DNA from 4 places in the Paenibacillus allorhizosphaerae genome. Region 3 is predicted to be linked to each of the others. Evidence: riboswitches for the same ligand, from Rfam matches in the RefSeq annotation. Region 3 holds a riboswitch; each other region holds the start of a gene.
The links. A riboswitch is a leader RNA that binds a small molecule or an ion and turns the genes downstream of it on or off. The one in region 3 is predicted to bind cyclic di-AMP.
Positions count from the first base shown of each region.

Region 1: another riboswitch for cyclic di-AMP. It lies ahead of ACFQI7_RS33830 (3D domain-containing protein); the one in region 3 lies ahead of ACFQI7_RS31095 (C40 family peptidase).
Region 2: another riboswitch for cyclic di-AMP. It lies ahead of ACFQI7_RS26770 (hypothetical protein); the one in region 3 lies ahead of ACFQI7_RS31095 (C40 family peptidase).
Region 4: another riboswitch for cyclic di-AMP. It lies ahead of ACFQI7_RS26280 (stalk domain-containing protein); the one in region 3 lies ahead of ACFQI7_RS31095 (C40 family peptidase).

Region 1 covers NZ_JBHSRV010000021.1:9,586-13,796, reverse strand. The annotation lists gene rnmV (ribonuclease M5) at 1-512, opposite strand, end outside; gene ACFQI7_RS33830 (3D domain-containing protein) at 616-1,749, opposite strand; cyclic di-AMP (ydaO/yuaA leader) riboswitch at 2,070-2,295, opposite strand; gene ACFQI7_RS33825 (TatD family hydrolase) at 2,521-3,288, opposite strand; gene ACFQI7_RS33820 (HD domain-containing protein) at 3,346-4,211, opposite strand, start outside.
Region 2 covers NZ_JBHSRV010000009.1:97,992-102,202, reverse strand. The annotation lists gene ACFQI7_RS26775 (AraC family transcriptional regulator) at 89-925, shown strand; gene ACFQI7_RS26770 (hypothetical protein) at 1,037-1,492, opposite strand; cyclic di-AMP (ydaO/yuaA leader) riboswitch at 1,596-1,792, opposite strand; cyclic di-AMP (ydaO/yuaA leader) riboswitch at 2,133-2,331, shown strand; cyclic di-AMP (ydaO/yuaA leader) riboswitch at 2,508-2,770, shown strand; gene ACFQI7_RS26765 (hypothetical protein) at 2,895-3,305, shown strand; gene ACFQI7_RS26760 (potassium-transporting ATPase subunit F) at 3,445-3,522, shown strand; gene kdpA (potassium-transporting ATPase subunit KdpA) at 3,537-4,211, shown strand, end outside.
Region 3 covers NZ_JBHSRV010000014.1:113,135-117,345, forward strand. The annotation lists gene ACFQI7_RS31085 (helix-turn-helix domain-containing protein) at 1-975, opposite strand, end outside; gene ACFQI7_RS31090 (hypothetical protein) at 1,124-1,333, shown strand; gene ACFQI7_RS31095 (C40 family peptidase) at 1,387-1,857, opposite strand; cyclic di-AMP (ydaO/yuaA leader) riboswitch at 1,861-1,997, opposite strand; gene ACFQI7_RS31100 (hypothetical protein) at 2,300-3,112, opposite strand; gene ACFQI7_RS31105 (M1 family metallopeptidase) at 3,129-4,211, opposite strand, start outside.
Region 4 covers NZ_JBHSRV010000008.1:320,347-324,557, forward strand. The annotation lists gene purE (5-(carboxyamino)imidazole ribonucleotide mutase) at 1-362, opposite strand, end outside; purine riboswitch at 575-676, opposite strand; gene ACFQI7_RS26275 (DUF6483 family protein) at 821-1,513, opposite strand; cyclic di-AMP (ydaO/yuaA leader) riboswitch at 1,673-1,843, shown strand; gene ACFQI7_RS26280 (stalk domain-containing protein) at 1,847-2,719, shown strand; gene ACFQI7_RS26285 (polysaccharide deacetylase family protein) at 2,872-3,576, shown strand; gene ACFQI7_RS26290 (hypothetical protein) at 3,766-3,849, opposite strand; gene ACFQI7_RS26295 (AAA family ATPase) at 3,944-4,211, shown strand, end outside.

The DNA.
Region 1 (4,211 bases), on a different contig from region 3:
TCCAGAAACTCTTCCTGCGAAATCTGAAACATGCGGCAGCGGTTATAAAATTGTTTTCCGTTACAATAGCCGATTCCTAAATATTTGCCGACCATCATTCTTCGGGCGGCCGCCTCGGGATGGACGATGAGTCCAGCTTCCATCAGGTCTTCCCATGAAATTTGGGCTTCCGCCGACTGATAATCGGTGCGCACATTCTCAAGCGCCTCGCGAATCGCTTCTACGGATGCGTTCTCCACGCCGATATCTCCGCGGCTCGTCGCCGCTTCCTGGGTCAAAAAAGCATGCTTGCAGCCGGGCACTTCTTTCGAAATGATTTTGCGGATCCGTTCCCCCGCGTGGTCCGGGTCGGTGAAGACGATGACGCCTCTGCGCTCTTGCGCCAATCGGATCCGTTTCAACACATCTTTGTTGATCGCCGACCCGCCGGTTTCGATCGTCTCGGCTTCGACAGCCCGTTTCACGGCCGTTGTATCGTCTTTTCCTTCAACGACAATGATTTCCTTAATCATACCATACTTACCTTCTTTCGCTAACAGCAGAAAAGAAGAGGAACGTGTCGCACCTCTTCTTTCCTTCTCGTCTATATTATGAGTCTGCCCTAATTGCAAGTCATTAATCGGTTGTCGGCTTCTTCGGTCCGATGACATACACGGTATACCCGCGCTTCAATCCGAACCGGTTCGCATACGTATTGCTCTCGAAATAAACGTCCATGACGTTTCCTTTGATAGCGCTACCCGTATCCTCCGCTCTGCGGAATCCGATACCATCGATATAAACCCACCAACCCAAAGGAACGACCTTTGGATCTACTGCAATCGTGCGACCTTCCGTTACTGTCGTACCTGTAGCCGTCTTACCGAATCCCGGATGCGAGGTTCCTTTTCCTGTGGAACCAGCGGTATAAGCGGTAAGCGTGACATTATTGATGACCTGCTTGTAAGCAAAGGTCACTCCATTTTTCGATATTTCATCCACAGTGGGCGACGAGGCCGACAACACCGTTACCGGGTTTTTCGTGCCGATCGCAACAATCTTTTTTATACTTTCCGATTGGACTTTCTCGTCAACTACCTGTTCAGACACCAATTCGCCGTCTTCAAACACTTTTTCCTTCGTTTTGAGCAAGACGCCTTCTTGCCCTTCCTGAACTACTTGTTCTTTACCTTTCAAGAGCTGCGGTTCGTTGCGTTTGACAACTTCAAATGCAATCGGTTCCGTTACTTCTTCCGTCTCTTTCTTCACCCGTACAATTTGAATTTTATCATTTTCCGGCAAAGGCGCATCGATCGCAGGGGTTATTTTATCAAGCTCGCCCAAAGAAATGCTTAGTTCCTGCAGCGCACTTCCCACCGTTTTACCGATCGTGTATACCGTTTTGGTTTCTCCATCGGCGGTAAGCTCTACCGGCTTCGCCCGTTCAATCATAATCCGCTCTCCCGATTTGATCGCGCTCGCCAGGGAGTGAGACAGATGATCGTGCTCGCCGACAGCAATGCCTTGTTCATCCAGTATTCGTTGCAGATTCCCGTGCCGGGTTTGAAATGTTTTCTCCTGGCCGTCTACAACTACCGATACGCGCTTAATGGCCGTACCATACAACATCATTAAAAACATGAAAGCCATCGCGAATGAAATGAGTGCAATAATCGATATCATACGCAAGTTTTCATGCTTCCATCGCAATGCGAAGGACATGCTGGATGATCGTCTTACATGGGTTTGTTCCGTTGACACAACGCCCACTAGTTCGGTCCTCCTTCAAAGCCTCGCCACCCGAGTGTTTTGCATGAGTAGATCTGACGCGACTATGGTAATTTAGTTTGGCTCCACACCAACGCTGCTTCCGAGTAGCGCATCGCTGCGTTACAGTTTGCAGCAACCTCCGTCCGGTGTCATCAGAACTGCGACTTGCCTGCAGCCCCACCTCCTTGGGACACATGTTTATGAACCGGCTCGGACCTTTATCCCATCTAACGGGGAAACACAAAAAAAAGTCAGCGGAGAAGAGGGCTCTTCCCGTGACTTTTCTCATTTGTTCAAATGAAAATAGAAGCACACGACAATTTACCTCTCTCTTAACGCTTACGAGGTTAGCTGACGGATTCGGACTTGAGAGTCGCCCTACCCATGTTGCAATGAATAGCCGGAATACCGGTATTCGTTGTCAACCAGTGCATCTGCATGCACTTGGGATTCACCCCTATTTTACACCGCTGCCGCCGGCCGAAGCCAAACAGCATGCAATGCGGTTCCCCCGTTTCCCATTTGGAAACTCAGCGAAGTTGGAAATATGGTAATCGTTATGAAGTTATTATTGAGTTTACGATGGGAAGGTAGAAGTTGTAAAGTATACAAACTCGAAAAATTAGAGTGAATTTTGGCCGAAATCACCATTATTCATTGTTTTTCCGAATAAAAACCTTATATTTCTTTTCCGCACATCTATTTTTCATCGTTTTTCTTCATTTATCTTCAGTCGAACAAAAAACAGGCCGTCCCCATCGGCACCTTTTTTCACTTTAAGCGAAAAAAAGCCATCGCATTTCGGGTTGTGATCTCCGCCAGCTCCTCTACCGAAATTCCCTTAATTTCCGCCGCAGTCTCGGCAACAAGACGGACGTAGGAAGACTCGTTTCGCTTGCCGCGGTAAGGGTGCGGGGCCAAATAAGGCGCGTCCGTCTCAATCAATAAGCGGTCGAGCGGCACGTGTTGAAGCACTTCTTTGGGCTGCCTGGCATTTTTGAACGTAACCGGTCCGCCGAATGAAATGTAAAAATTCATATCCAGACACAGCTTCGCCGTCTCCCAGCTTCCGGAATAGCAATGCATGACGCCGCCGACCTCCGCCGCCTTTTCTTCTCGGAGCGTTTGCACCACATCGTGATGGGCGTCCCGGTTATGGATGACAATCGGCATTCCGACTTTGCGGGCCAGCCGGATTTGCTCCCGGAATACCCGATCCTGCACGTCTTTGGGGGACGTGTCCCAATAATAATCGAGGCCGATCTCGCCGATCGCCACCACTTTCTCATGCCGGCAAAGCGACTCGAGCCATTCCAGATCTTCAGGCAGCATATCTTTGGCATCCGTCGGATGCCAGCCAACCGTAGAATAGATGAAATCGTACTGCTCGGCCAGCGCAATGGAGCTCGGTATCGTTTCCCGGTTAAAACCGACATTGATAATTCGACGAATTCCGTTCTGCTGCGCGCGTTCGATGACCTGTTGTCGATCTTCATCGAACTGAGGCGCATTCAAGTGTGCATGCGTATCTATGAGCATAAAGCGACTCCTTTTGTCTTCTATTTGATAATCATCTTGGAAAGGAAGGAAAATCATTTAAGTTGAGAGCAGTTTTTGCAAATCCGGGTCAAATTGAGAAAGATGTTTCGTAATGAACTCCTGTGGGTAATACAGATGGTATTTTCCCATGTGGATGCCGCTGATCGATCTTACGATCTCGGATTTTCTGGAAATTTCAGTAAGACGATCTTTGGAATCGAGCAGCAGGATGGGCAATTTTTCATCGTGCACACCGGGTCGATATACATCATAGGAAAGATCGGACGGAAAATCAATTTCCAGATAATATGCCGGATCGATGCCGAACCGTTCTAATTGGGCTCGGAGCCGCTCCATTTGCCCGTCGTCGATCCGCTCCAGCGTTATATATTGGAACAATCGCCGCTGCAAAAAACGGGAGCATAAGTCGGCCAAAGTCCGATCCTCTTCCATGGACCATTGCATCAAAGCTGTTTGCATCAAGGCTTCGTCCAGCAAGTAATAATCATCCACCGTCAATGCTTGATTAAACAGGTTGAGTAGAGGCGGAAGCATGAAGCGGAACGAGTAGCTGCTTTCATACAAGTGCTTCGCTCTCTGAAAAATTTTGTGCAAAATGACTTCAGCACTTCGGGTGACAGGATGAAAGTAGACCTGCCAATACATTTGATAGCGCGACATTAAGTAATCTTCCACAGCATGCATGCCGCTTTCTTTCACGACAATATGACCTTGATAAGGACGCATGACGCGAAGAATGCGCTCCAAATCAAAAGTGCCATAATTGACGCCTGTAAAATAAGCATCGCGCAGCAAGTAATCCATCCGGTCCGCATCCAACTGGCTGGATACAAGGCTGACGACGATTTCGTGGGTGTATGTCTTGGCAATAATACCGGCAACCTGCTGGGGAAAGGTAGGCG
Region 2 (4,211 bases), on a different contig from region 3:
CAAGCTGCCGGGGCGGCGCTTCTCTGCCGAGGGGCAAAGTTCTGTGCTATGATGACGTTATATACATCATGCGTCGTGGGAGATGAGAATGGTGCATGAGCCGTTTTTCGAACGATTTTTTCCGAAAATGGTCGAGGTGCTCCTCCGCGGGGAACCCTTCTGGAAACAAAGGAAGTACAGGTTTGAGCTGAAACAGACGAGTTTGTACAACTTTGTTTACGTGTTTGCGGGAAAGGGCACGTATGAATTGAATGGCACCGTATGGGAACTAAATCCGGGCACGGTTCTTCATATGGCTCCGGATGAACACATGATATTGTCAAGTTCGCAAGCGGAACCTCTGACGTATTATAGCGTGCATTTCCTGTATTTCCCGATGGAATGGGAAGGGAACCAAGCCAGACTGGGACAGAAAGGCGCCCCTCTGCCGTTCGAGCGTGTTTTTTCCGTTCATGCGGACGCCGCGGAGCTGGAACGACGGCTCAAACAGTTGCATGAGTTGTGGAATGACAAAAACGCGGGGACCGAATGGACCGTCAGGCTTCTGTTCTTGACGCTGATGAAGTGGCTTAGTGAGGCGCTGACCCACAAGCTGCGGGATGAAGATGAAACGGCCCGGCTTATATCCGATTCCATGAAATACATTCAGGACCATTACCAGCAGTCGCTGGAACGCGATAAATTGGCGCGCATGGCGTCGCTGTCGGCCAGCTACTACTCGATTTTGTTCAAAAGGTACTCGGGTTATACGCCATTTGAATTTATTAACAAAATAAGGCTGGATAAAGCGAAGCAGCTGCTCCGCACCACCAATGAGCCGATTTCGAAAATTGCCAGAGAGGTCGGCTATCAGGATCCGCTTTATTTCACCAGATTATTTGCAAGGGAAGTGGGCATGGCTCCCCGCATGTATCGCAAAGCGTAGCCGCGGCCTTTGACGCCGAGGAATAGCATACCAAAGAAAGCCAAGTTTGGCCCGACAGACCGGCTTGGTTTTTCTTGGTTTCGTCATGATGTTGTCTGCACCGCATTGCATTTAGAAAGAGAAGTACGCCTGCGAACGGTCGATCAACAGGGAACTCCCTAATGATGAAGCGATATCTTTTTGCAGGGTGAAGGGATATCTAAGCTTGAAGGCCAAATCCAGCAGCGCCGATTCGGCGAGATTCGTCCTTGCTTGCCCCCACGCTTTGTCTCTGGTTTGGACGCAGCGAATGGCATCGGCAATGGAAAGACCTTTCAGTTTCGCAAAGACGAATGCCCAGCGGACCAAATCTATGTTTTCCCTCGTGCAGGGTATCACGTATTCTCCCCAACCGCTAACCCCGCCGCTTGATATTTTGAGCAATCCGCAGTTGCATTCGCCGCCGGTCAAAGGGATTTGATTCTGGATCAGGCGGCAGTCGAACCGGAACACCTCCATCGCGCAGATGCGATAGTGTAAAAGCTCATTTTCATTTATTACGGGTGAAGGAACGGTTAAGTTGAACATCGTATCCAATCTCCTTAACTTTAAGGTGGAAAGCGCAAAAAAGCCCGAAGAGCAGAGAAACTCTGCTCCCGGGCTTCTTGCATAGCAATAGAAGGCATGGGTGCGGTTCTCTCTCAATGCGCATACGAGGTTAGCTGTCGGGTTCGGGCTTGAGAGTGCCCTACTCACGTTGCAACCGTTACATCTAGCGAAGCGATGTCGGTTGTCACTATCTGAGATTCACCCCTTGAAGCCTTTGCGTTAGTATAGGCTTCGATTGGGTCCCCCGTTTCCTATAAAGGAACTCTGCGTTTGAATAGGAAAATATGATATTGTTGCAATGAATCATACTCCGAGCCATACGCAAAGTAAAACCCGAATCCGGATGTTATTTTCGGTTTTTTGGCTTCATATGAGGATGGAAACGGATTCATTCAAAGCCTGCATTTAATATCGATATAAATGCTGCTTGATTCTTCGTTTATCGCGGTTTCTCAGAAAAGCGGCGAAAAGCGGAGCATGATATCGAAAATGAAAGATCATATACGGATTGTTCGAGCTCTATCGCCTGCCAGTGCCGGATTTGCAATGCAGCGTTTCTTTACAGCGCGTTGCTTCGAGCGTATGATACGACTCAAGAAACAATCCAAACAAAGTTTCCCATTTTTATTCGCTGAATTTCCTTGATACCAAGGAAAACGGGGGAACCAACAGGTGGTGCAAGAACGGTGTGAGAGCCGGTCGCGCATCGCCAGGGGTGAATCGCGGGGACGGAATGTCATGGAATTCCGTACTCGCGTAGGGCGACTCTCACCGCCCGAATCCGTCAGCTAACCTCGTAAGCGTTAGACGGCAGCCGGCTTGTCTTTCGAATCCGGATCGATTCGACAGAAAAGCGCTGCTTTTGGAGAGAGGATGATGAAGCTTGTGATCGTTTGCCGCGACCACAGGGCTTAATGCCTCTGTGGTTTTTTGCTGCATTTTATTGAAAATTTACCGTTTTATTTGCAGAGACGAATAAATTGAATAGGTCATATGCAACTTTTCGCTGAATCCTTGAATGGAAAAGGAACGGGGGAACCAACGGAGTCGCGCAGCATATCCAAATGTCGGATACGGTCACGGCTTTATGGGGTGAATCTTGCAGTTGACAACCGACATCGTGAATACCGATGTAACGGTTGCAGCATTGTTGACAATTGTCCAGCGACATCTCCGCTGTACAATTGCAACGCAAGTAGGGCGACTCTCACGCCCGAATCCGTCAGCTAACCTCGTAAGCGTATAGAGAGAGGCAACGATTGTCGTGAGCAGGACACGGTATGTTCTTTACTGTGCCTTCAGAAGCCGCGGGAAGAGTTCTTCTCTGATCGCAGGCTTCTTTTTTGTTGCCTTCTCTTTCTTCATTCAAGGAGGAGAACACATGGATAGCCGGCAAAGATTTATTCTGGTATCTGCGCCCAACAAAGCGGGTGAAGCCTTCGTCCGTTTATTAATGACGCATAGACTCCCCTTTGCCGCGATCGCTAATAACAAGCGGGAGCGAGCGCGAATGAAGGAGCTGGGCGTTGAGCGCATTATACTCGTCGACACAACCGAGGAAAGCACCTGGCAGCTGCCCGACTTTCCGATCGGAAAAATATTTTTGTTCGAAAGCAGTTTTACTTTGTGCTGCCGCTACATTCGCATATGCAGTTCTTGGAGCAGCGAACCGACTTATGTAATCACGCATTCGAACCACCCGCGGCTCATTTATAAAGGACTTGGAGCGAGCTTCGTCATTCATACGAACAGCGATGAAGTATCGTTTTTACTCCATGCGCTTGTAGGGTGAACCGAGAACTTGGAAGTGATGGAGGAGTATATATGGCGGATCTCTATATGGTTTTGATTCTCGCAGCGACTTACGTTCTGTTCGCCGGCTTTTTGTCCTGGTGCGGCAAAGTGACTGAGGAAACGGGAGGTGAGCGCAAATGATCGTTGTTTATTTATTTACGGCGTTTATCTTTATTTACCTGGCCTATGCGCTCATTCATCCGGAGAAATTTTAGGGAGGCTGTACACTGTGGGCATTTTGCAAATTGCCGTTGTGATCCTGATTTTGATGCTGATCGTTAAGCCGCTCGGCACTTATTTATACCAGGTGTTTCGGAATGAAGCGAGTGTGACGGACAAATTTTTTTCTATCATTGAGAAACCTGTTTTTGCCCTGATCGGGCTTAAGGATCGAAAGGGCATGACCTGGAAAACGTACGGACTCAGCTTCATTTTAACGAACATCGTGCTGGTGGCCGTCAGTTATTTGATTCTGAGGGTACAAAAGTTTTTGCCGCTGAATCCGAACGGCATCGACAACATGGAGCAGACGCTTTCATTCAATACGGTCATCAGCTTCATGACCAACACGAACCTGCAGCATTACAGCGGCGAATCGGGGCTCTCGTATTTCTCGCAAATGGCCGTCATCATGATGATGATGTTCACTTCTGCGGCGACCGGGTTATGTGTTGCCATCGCTTTTGTTCGAGGGATTACAAATAAGGGTCGGACGATCGGGAACTTCTTTGAAGATTTCGTGAAAGCTCATACGCGCGTGTTTTTCCCGCTGGCGCTCGTGGTGACGCTTCTGCTTGTGGCGCTTCACGTTCCGCAAACGCTGCAGCCTACCTTAACGGTTACGGGTTTGGAGGGACAAGTACAACAAATCGCTATCGGTCCGGTGGCGTCTCTGGAGTCCATC
Region 3 (4,211 bases):
CAGGAACACATAGGTCAGCAGACTGCCGCCGGACAAGCTGATAAGAACGCTTACATAAGTCAAGTTCCGTACATGCTGCGCTTTCTCCCAGTATAGGGAACTCGGGATCATGGAAATATAGGTCAGCCCGACGCGCTCCGAACGAATGGAATGAATCTCGTATTTTTCCCCGTCTTTTTTATAGTAAAAAAACTTGGATTCATCGCCGAGCTGGTCGAACGGAAAATCGGAAGGGATCGTTTCGTTGGCGTTGGAAACGAGCGTCTCGTTATTCCGGTTCAATATGAGCACATGCCCTTTATTGAACAGCTCTACATTCTGGATCGCGCCAAGGATGCGCGCTTGATCGATCATGACGACGTTGGTTGCCAGCGTCCCGTCTTTATCCGTATTGTAGGGGCTGACGTAAGCGACCGTTTTGCGAATTTTAAGGTTTTCATCGATTCGGACCATCGGCACGAAGCCCCGGAAATCTTTGCGGTCGACCAGGGAGCTCCATTCGCCATAAGGAAACGAAGGATCGGCATGCAAAGTTTGATAGGCGAACGGCCCGCTGCGGACGGTGCCAGGAAGTACGACGGTATTATCGCCGCCGAGGTACGTATAAAACAAATCGACGGTCGGGTAGGCGGATTGGTACAAATTGAAGTCCTGCGTCAGTTTGTATCGATCGTAAATATACTCGTTTGGAGAAGAGGCGTACTTATTGGAATTCAGCAGCTCCTGCATCTGCAAGTTCCAGGTCATTTCGAAGTTCAGGCGCTCCATCGACAAGAAGTAGTTGTCCATCACTTCCCGGACCTGCTTCAGTAACGAAAGATTCGCTTGGTGGATCTCGCCTTCGAGCGTCGTGCTGGATTCGCGGTATACGATCACGCTGATCATGACGGGCAGCAGAAGAACGGCCAAATAGGAAAATAGCCAGGTCAACACAATACTTCGACGATGAATGGAAATGGTTCTCGGCAACAGCATTCGGTGTTCCTCCTCATAGCAGACTGCTTCAGGCGGTTCTTCATCGAAAGGCATCCGTCACATTCATTCTTATTTTAATGTTTATTTAAATCGGCGTACACCTTTTAGAAAATATTGTTTGAACCGGCGCGGCGAAGGGTAATGGGTAATGATTAGACAATCGTATATACAAGGGGGCTCGGAAATTGTGCTGTACATCTTATGCTATAAGGGAAAAAGTCTGGGAAAACCAATGGAATGGTCGGATGCGGAAGTACGGCTTCAGCAGATGAGCCGCTGCTTTAACGGTCTGGAGATTGTGCCTTGGCATGCGAATGACAACGCCGAAACCATCCCCGAACAGCACAAGCTGGGATAGAAAAAAAGAACCGCGTAAGCATCAAGTGGATGCCAGCGGCTCTTAGCGGTGCATTAATTCGCGTCAGTCATCAGCTGCGTATACTGATCATCCGATAGAACGCGGCGAGCGGTAACATAACGTTTTGTGTAGTAGGAGTCGCTCATTTTCGTAATGATGACGCCTTTGTCCGTAGCGGAGTGATAAAATTTGCCGTCGCCCACGTATACGCCTACATGGGAGATTCCTTTGCCGTCAGTATTGAAAAATACCAGGTCGCCGGGGCGAAGCTGATCTTTGTCCACCGAGTCGCCAACCGTGGCTTGGCCTTTGGAAGTATGCGGCAGGTCGATACCGAACTTTTTGAACACCCAAGAAGTATAGCCGGAGCAGTCAAAGCCTTTCGTTGTTGTGCCGGACCATTTGTACGGCGAACCCAATCCTGCGTTTACCGCTGAGCTTAGTGGGGTTTCAGCAAATGCGCTGCCAACCGAGATGGTGCAAAACATAGTCAAAGAAAGTGCAAAACCGACAAGCTTCTTCAAAGAAGTTTCCCCTTCCGGTGCCTACGAGGTTAGCTTGAGGGTTCGGTTGAAGGTTCCCTATGATCACTGTGAAGCGAGATCAATTCACCCAAATTGTGGTCCCCCGTTTTCCGCGAACGGAAATTCGGCAAAATTTTCATTTTGTATTGCTATGTACAGGTATTCGTGGAAAACTGAGCTTTTCCTTCTTTTGTCACAATATTGTCACAATAATTAGGTTAAAACATGAAACCTGCCGATTCGCACCGGGGTTGAGTGTTAGCGCTTACAAAATAAGGAAACAGAAAATCGCCCATCCTTTCCAATCCTTGGAATTTTGTCGAAAAAAGCCGCTACCGCTCGCAGCGCGGCGCCGACATAAAGAACGTGTCGGTCAACGGCGAAAAAGGCCCCGCCTCCTCCGATTCATCGGGGAAGTGGGGCCTAAACGGCGCAAACGGTATTATGCTTTTTCCGACCAAAGTGCATATTGGGTGGCGATCGCCCACAATTTCATGAACATGTGAACGAGTCGGTACGCCTGGAACAATACAAGTGCGGCTAATCCGGCCCAGACGAAGGCGGAAACCATGACGGCCGCCGATACGATGAAGGTAATCGCCAACACGCCCAAAGCGGTTAATACGATGACATGTCCTTGCCTCATCACGAACAGCACGGTGTAGAGAGAAGAGCGGCCGTCCACTTTACCGACCTGCAAATACAGAAAGAGCAGCTGCAGCAGGAAAATGTAAGCGATAAAGCAGCCGGTTGCAGGAAGAAGCGCTTTGCCGAGGTCGGTGTAGGAAGACTGCTCGGCATATTGACGCAGCGCATATGGCACGAGCCAGTACAGCGGGACCAGCGATAAAAGCGTCTGTAGCGCATACAGGCCGAGGAAGGGGAGGGCCAGCTTGCGAATCCCCTTCACGAAACGGTAGCCCGCATTCATTTCCAAATGATGCAGCGAATAATAGATACCGGCGTTGATGACTGGACTGAGCAGCATGCGCAAACCGATCAGAGCGCTCGCCCACCATATATACGGCATGAGCAAATCGGTCTTCATGATCTGAAACTGCCCTTCGATCCAGAACAGCTGAGCCGTTTCGTGAGAAAGATCCTTGCCCGGATACCGGTGAAGCAAAGGGACGACAATGGATTGAATCAGTTTGTAAATCAACACGCCCCAAGCCAAATTATAAAGGAAGAGCGCAAAGACGGCGAACGGTTGCTGCCAGGCGATCGCCCAGCCTTTTTTCATCCAATACCACATAATCGCTTCTCACCTCTCACAAGGCGACCCATCCGAACAAGGTCTCCAAAATTTTCACGACGCTCATATTCCAACGGGCCGAAAGCTTCGGATCGACGTTTGTTTTCATGAATCCGTTAATCCGTTTATTCTCGAGCACAATCGTATGCTGCGGATCGATAGCGACCCAATCGAGCGGGGCCGTATATTTAAAGCTCATAATGACTTCACTGTCCGCGCCGTCCCACGTTTTGTCAATCTGCGATCCGTCGGCGAAGCGGAATCGGATGGGCACGTCCCGATACGTTCCGCCCAGCTTGCGCAGCTGCACTTTATTTTCGTAAACGGTTTGCCCGCCTTCGGTCAGTTTGCGGGTTTCAATGCCGGTTACCGCGTAATCGACCATCATGCCGTTATACACATATTGGTCGAAGAAGTCTTTCCAGCTTGTTTTGGTTACGTCTTCCACCGTTTTCTGAAAATCGCTAGATGTCGGATGCTTGAATTTCCAACGCTGAAAATAGTTGCGCATAATTTTATCCATCGTATCCGGGCCGACCTGCCGCTCCATCGCTTTGAGCACCAGCTTGGCGCGGGTATATACATTTTCGGCATACTGATTGTGGCCGCTGAAGCTCCATGAATTTTTGCGCAGCGCCGCCGGCGATGTGATATAGCTCGACTCGACAAGCAAATTCGGTCGTACGCCGTACTCGGAAGCCATGAGCTTATCTTCCGCATAGGAGGTGAACCCTTCATCCAGCCAGGCTTCCTCGAATTCGTTGCTTGCCACCATGCCGTAGAAGAACTGGTGACCGATTTCATGCACGACAACGCGCTCGAGCTCGAGGTTCGGGTTTTCTTCCGAAGCGCCCCACGCGGTAACGAGCGTCGGGTACTCCATGCCGCCAGCTCCGTTGCCTTCCTCCGGCGGAACGACGATCGACAGGGTGGAGTAAGGATAGCTGCCGTACCATTCGGAGTAGCGGGCCAGCGCTTTTTTGGCGGCGGTCATGTACCGGGCCTTGAGCGCTTCATGCTTCGGATCGAGATACAGCTTAATGCGTACGCCCGGCAGCGACTTGGTTGCGTAAGGCTCTTCGTAATAGATGAAGTGGGG
Region 4 (4,211 bases), on a different contig from region 3:
GCACCGGCATGCCCGATCGCTACCGTCGCAACCGGAATGCCGCCAGGCATCTGTACGATCGAGAGCAAGGAATCGAGTCCGTTCAAGGTAGACGTTTTCACCGGCACGCCGATCACCGGCAGCACCGTCTTGGAGGCGACCATCCCCGGCAAATGCGCCGCGCCTCCGGCGCCCGCGATGATAACCTTTAACCCCCGTTCCACCGCTGAAGCCGCATATTCGAACATTAAATCCGGGGTACGGTGCGCGGAAACGACTTTCTTCTCATACGGAACGCCTAATTCCTCGAGCACGTCACAGGCGTGCTTCATCGTTTCCCAGTCGGACTGACTTCCCATGATGACGCCAACAAGTACGGACACTGGCTGAACCTCCGATATTATAGATTAAATTAGCAACATACACTGCAATGCACATAGCGCTTTTGATCGGTGAAGATCCATTCGTGTTTAAGTTAAGCTTCTGATGTATAAAAAAACGTCCGGCTGATAGGGCGCATACCGATGCGTTCTATCCACTGGACGACAAATAGCCCGAAGCGCAAGCTAAGGCCGGGCACAAACATGCCGACCTTCCTTATCGTTCGTTCACTCGTAGTCCAAAAATTTATGGTTTTTGGGTAGAAACTTTCGGGCCATATTCCCGACTTTATACGAGATTATTCGACTTTATTCTCCAAAAATTCGTTTGTTCCATCTTGTTATTACCCTCTCAGTTTAACAGCCTTTAACAGCGCATGTCAACTATAAAAGACGAACATTAAATAAATTCAAACAAAAAATAGTTCGCATTTATTGAATGATCTTCAGCGATATGCCGTTTAAGTTTGCGAATTCGCTTTCATTTTTATCAAATCCTGCAATGTGCTATGGATTTCGGCCGAACTCAATCCGCCTGCCGATATTTTCCCTTCATCTAATTGAAGCCATTGCTCGCACATTCGAATCCCTTCATCGATCGCCTTAAGTCTCCGCTCCCATTGTCCGGATTTCTCCAGCTCGTCCAACCATTGAAACAACACGTCTTCCGCATCGGCCAGCTTGCCCGCCTCATTGCAATAAGGAATCAGCTTTTCCAATAGCTCGGCGCTTTTGGGAGCACGCCCGGCCATGTCCAGCGCATGGTTCAAACGCTCGTCGAATTCATTCTTCAGCTCGGACCGGGCATCCAGTTCCATCGCCGTCAGCAGCATTTCAACGCATTTGAGTGCCGTCTGCCGGGCCGCGGTCTCGTTACCCGCCTCTTTCCATACGGACGCTTCCGCATGAAGCAGATCGCCCGCCGCCAGCACTTTCCCTTGATCAATCCCGCCGTCCTGAGAAAACATGGCGAGCAAATCTTTCACCGACAGCGCTCCGATCAGCTTCGAATTCATACCGAGCAGTTGTTTCATCGCTTGATTCAACAGCGCCATCGCCTCTTCAAATTGCGCGTTTCTTCTGGCCGCGGCCACTTTATATACCGCAACGGCTGCCTTCTCAATCAGTCCCAAAATATAGTCTCGTCTATACATTGTGCTTCTCCTCCCCTGCCCTGACGGTCATAAACTTCTACTCTTGCACGAATTTATTTTCATTGTACCCCATTTCTGCCCGGGAGGAAAAAGGGGGCTTCCATTAATCGGAAATGACTGGATAATTTTATGCATTGAACCGGTACGTACGCTATGGTAAATTACTAAAAGCCGAATCGCGCATTTTTTTGCCGTGCGCGTACGGGGGATGAAACACATGGGGTGAATGCATTTCGGCATCGTCACGATTTAAGGCGACGGCTGCAATACTAGGGAGCATCCTCTTCCCGAACCCGACAACTAACCTCGGAGGCATTCATAGGAGGGAAATGAATGCAATTGAATATTAAGGGCATGTTCCTCGCATGTTTGTTCGCCTTGCCTGCCGTTTTGCCGGTATGCCAAAAAGCGGAAGCGGCCGAGCCTCAACGCTTGGCGGAAGACGTGAAGGTGCAAGTCAACGACAGTCTGGTCCATTTTCCGGACGCACAGCCTTTCCTGGATGAGAATCATAAGTTGCGGGTGCCTGCCCGCGTCGTCGCAGACAAGCTTGGAGTTCAAGTACAATGGGAACCGGCGGGCTCGCAAATAAAAGTCACTTTGGCGAATGGAAAAAAGAGCATTTCGCTTACGACGGGCGATAACCATATTTCGGTCGACGGCAAATCAACCGAAATCGCAACACCAGCAGAACTGATCGACGGGAAAGTCTATGTTCCTTTCCGGCTGCTCTCCGATACGTTCGGGTATAACAGCCAGTGGGACAACTCGAACCGTATCGCCATTTTGGGTACGGACGGTAAATATTATGCTCCGGCATGGTACAAGCCAAAAGAACAGCCAGCCGCCGTTTCGACATTGAGCAGCAGTGCGATCCCTTCGTACAGCAAACTCATCGAAGCGAAAGCAACGGCGTATACGGCTTCTCCGAGCGAGAATGGCGGCAACGGCCCAGTCGATTATATGGGAAATCCATTGCAGCTCGGAACGATCGCCGTCGACCCGAACGTGATCCCGCTCGGCACGAAAGTATATATCGAGGGCTATAATTACGACGGCTTGCCGTCCGGTGGCTTGTACGCTACGGCCAGTGATATCGGCGGTGCCATTAAAGGCAATAAAATTGATATTTTCTTGCCCGAAAGCCGCTCAAAAGCAAGGATGTTCGGCGTACAGCAAGTTAAAATTTACGTATTAGGTTCCTAACTACATCTCTACAGCAGTCTGGACTCATCCAATGGCAAAAACAGTCGTCCTCTTTAGGGCGGCTGTTTTTTTTTGCATGCCGCCGCTTCCGAATACTTTTCATCCGTTGGCCCACCCTAACTAAGGTACTTTAGATGCCGAGGTGAAGCCCGTTGACGAAAACAAAAACCGTAGTAACGCTCCTGCTCATTGTTTCGCTGATGATTCCGATTACGACTACCGCGGCGCCTCCGCTCGGCAGCGAGGTTGTATGGAACGTGCAGACGGACCAGAAGCTTATCGCCTTAACGTTTGATGATGGTCCTAATCCGGTATATACCCCGCAAATACTGGATTTACTTCATCAGTATCAGGCTAAGGCGACTTTTTTCGTGCTCGGCAAACGCGTGAAAATGTATCCGGCCATTGCGATCCGTGAAGTAAATGAAGGCCATGAGATTGCCAATCATACGTTTGACCATCATTTTCTGAAAAACTACCCTCCCGAACGAATCGTCGAGGAAATTCGGCAAACCCAGGAAGTCATCTTCGATATTACCGAGCAAATGCCGAGCGTCTTTCGGCCCCCAGGCGGATTTTACAACGATGCGCTGCTCCAATCCATGAAGGAGGACAAGCTGACGGTCGTCATGTGGTCCTGGTATCAGGATACGAAAGACTGGAAGAAGCCTGGCGCCGACAAAATCGTTCAAACGGTGCTAAACAATGTTCACAACGGTGACATCATTTTGTTCCACGATCTTGAAGGAGATTGTAGCCAAACCGTAGAGGCGCTCAAACGCATCCTGCCGGAGCTTCAGCAGCGCGGCTACCGCTTTCTTACCGTATCTGATCTCATCGCTAAGACGCGAAAATGAGCATTTTCAGCGCTCTTGCCCCGGCGGCAAGAGCTTATTCCATAAACCCGACCTCATTGCAAAGCTCTACCAATATATAAACGCAGTACAACTGTTGGCGGTTGCACCAATGAATGCTTGATAGTGCGCCTTCGATCTCTTTTTTTGCTTTATTAATGCTACGATGCTCAACTGCCTGTAAGATTTCCTTCATTTTTTGTATTTTGCATAAAATAAACCGTTTTCCGGATCGCGCTCTGGCCATAGCAGTCCTTCTTCTTCCCAATGCCGGATTGCCGAAGAAGCGCAGCCATGTTTTCGTTATACACGGGAATGGCTCCGGCTGCGAAATTCAACTATAATATCTTCATAATAAGGAGGTATTGCCGTGGTTCTTGCTGAAAAAGACCCTTTCATCCGAAGCTTCGCTCTGCTGCGGGAAAAGGTCCCGTCGTTTGCGCAATATCCGTTCAATCTCCCAGCACTGGGAGAACTGCACAATCTTACGCTTCATCCGAAAGTCACTTATATCGTGGGTGAGAACGGCATGGGGAAATCTACGCTGTTGGAAGCGCTGGCCGTTGCCTGGGGCTTCAATCCGGAAGGCGGAACCATGAATTTCAACTTCTCCACGCAGGAGTCGCACTCTACGCTGC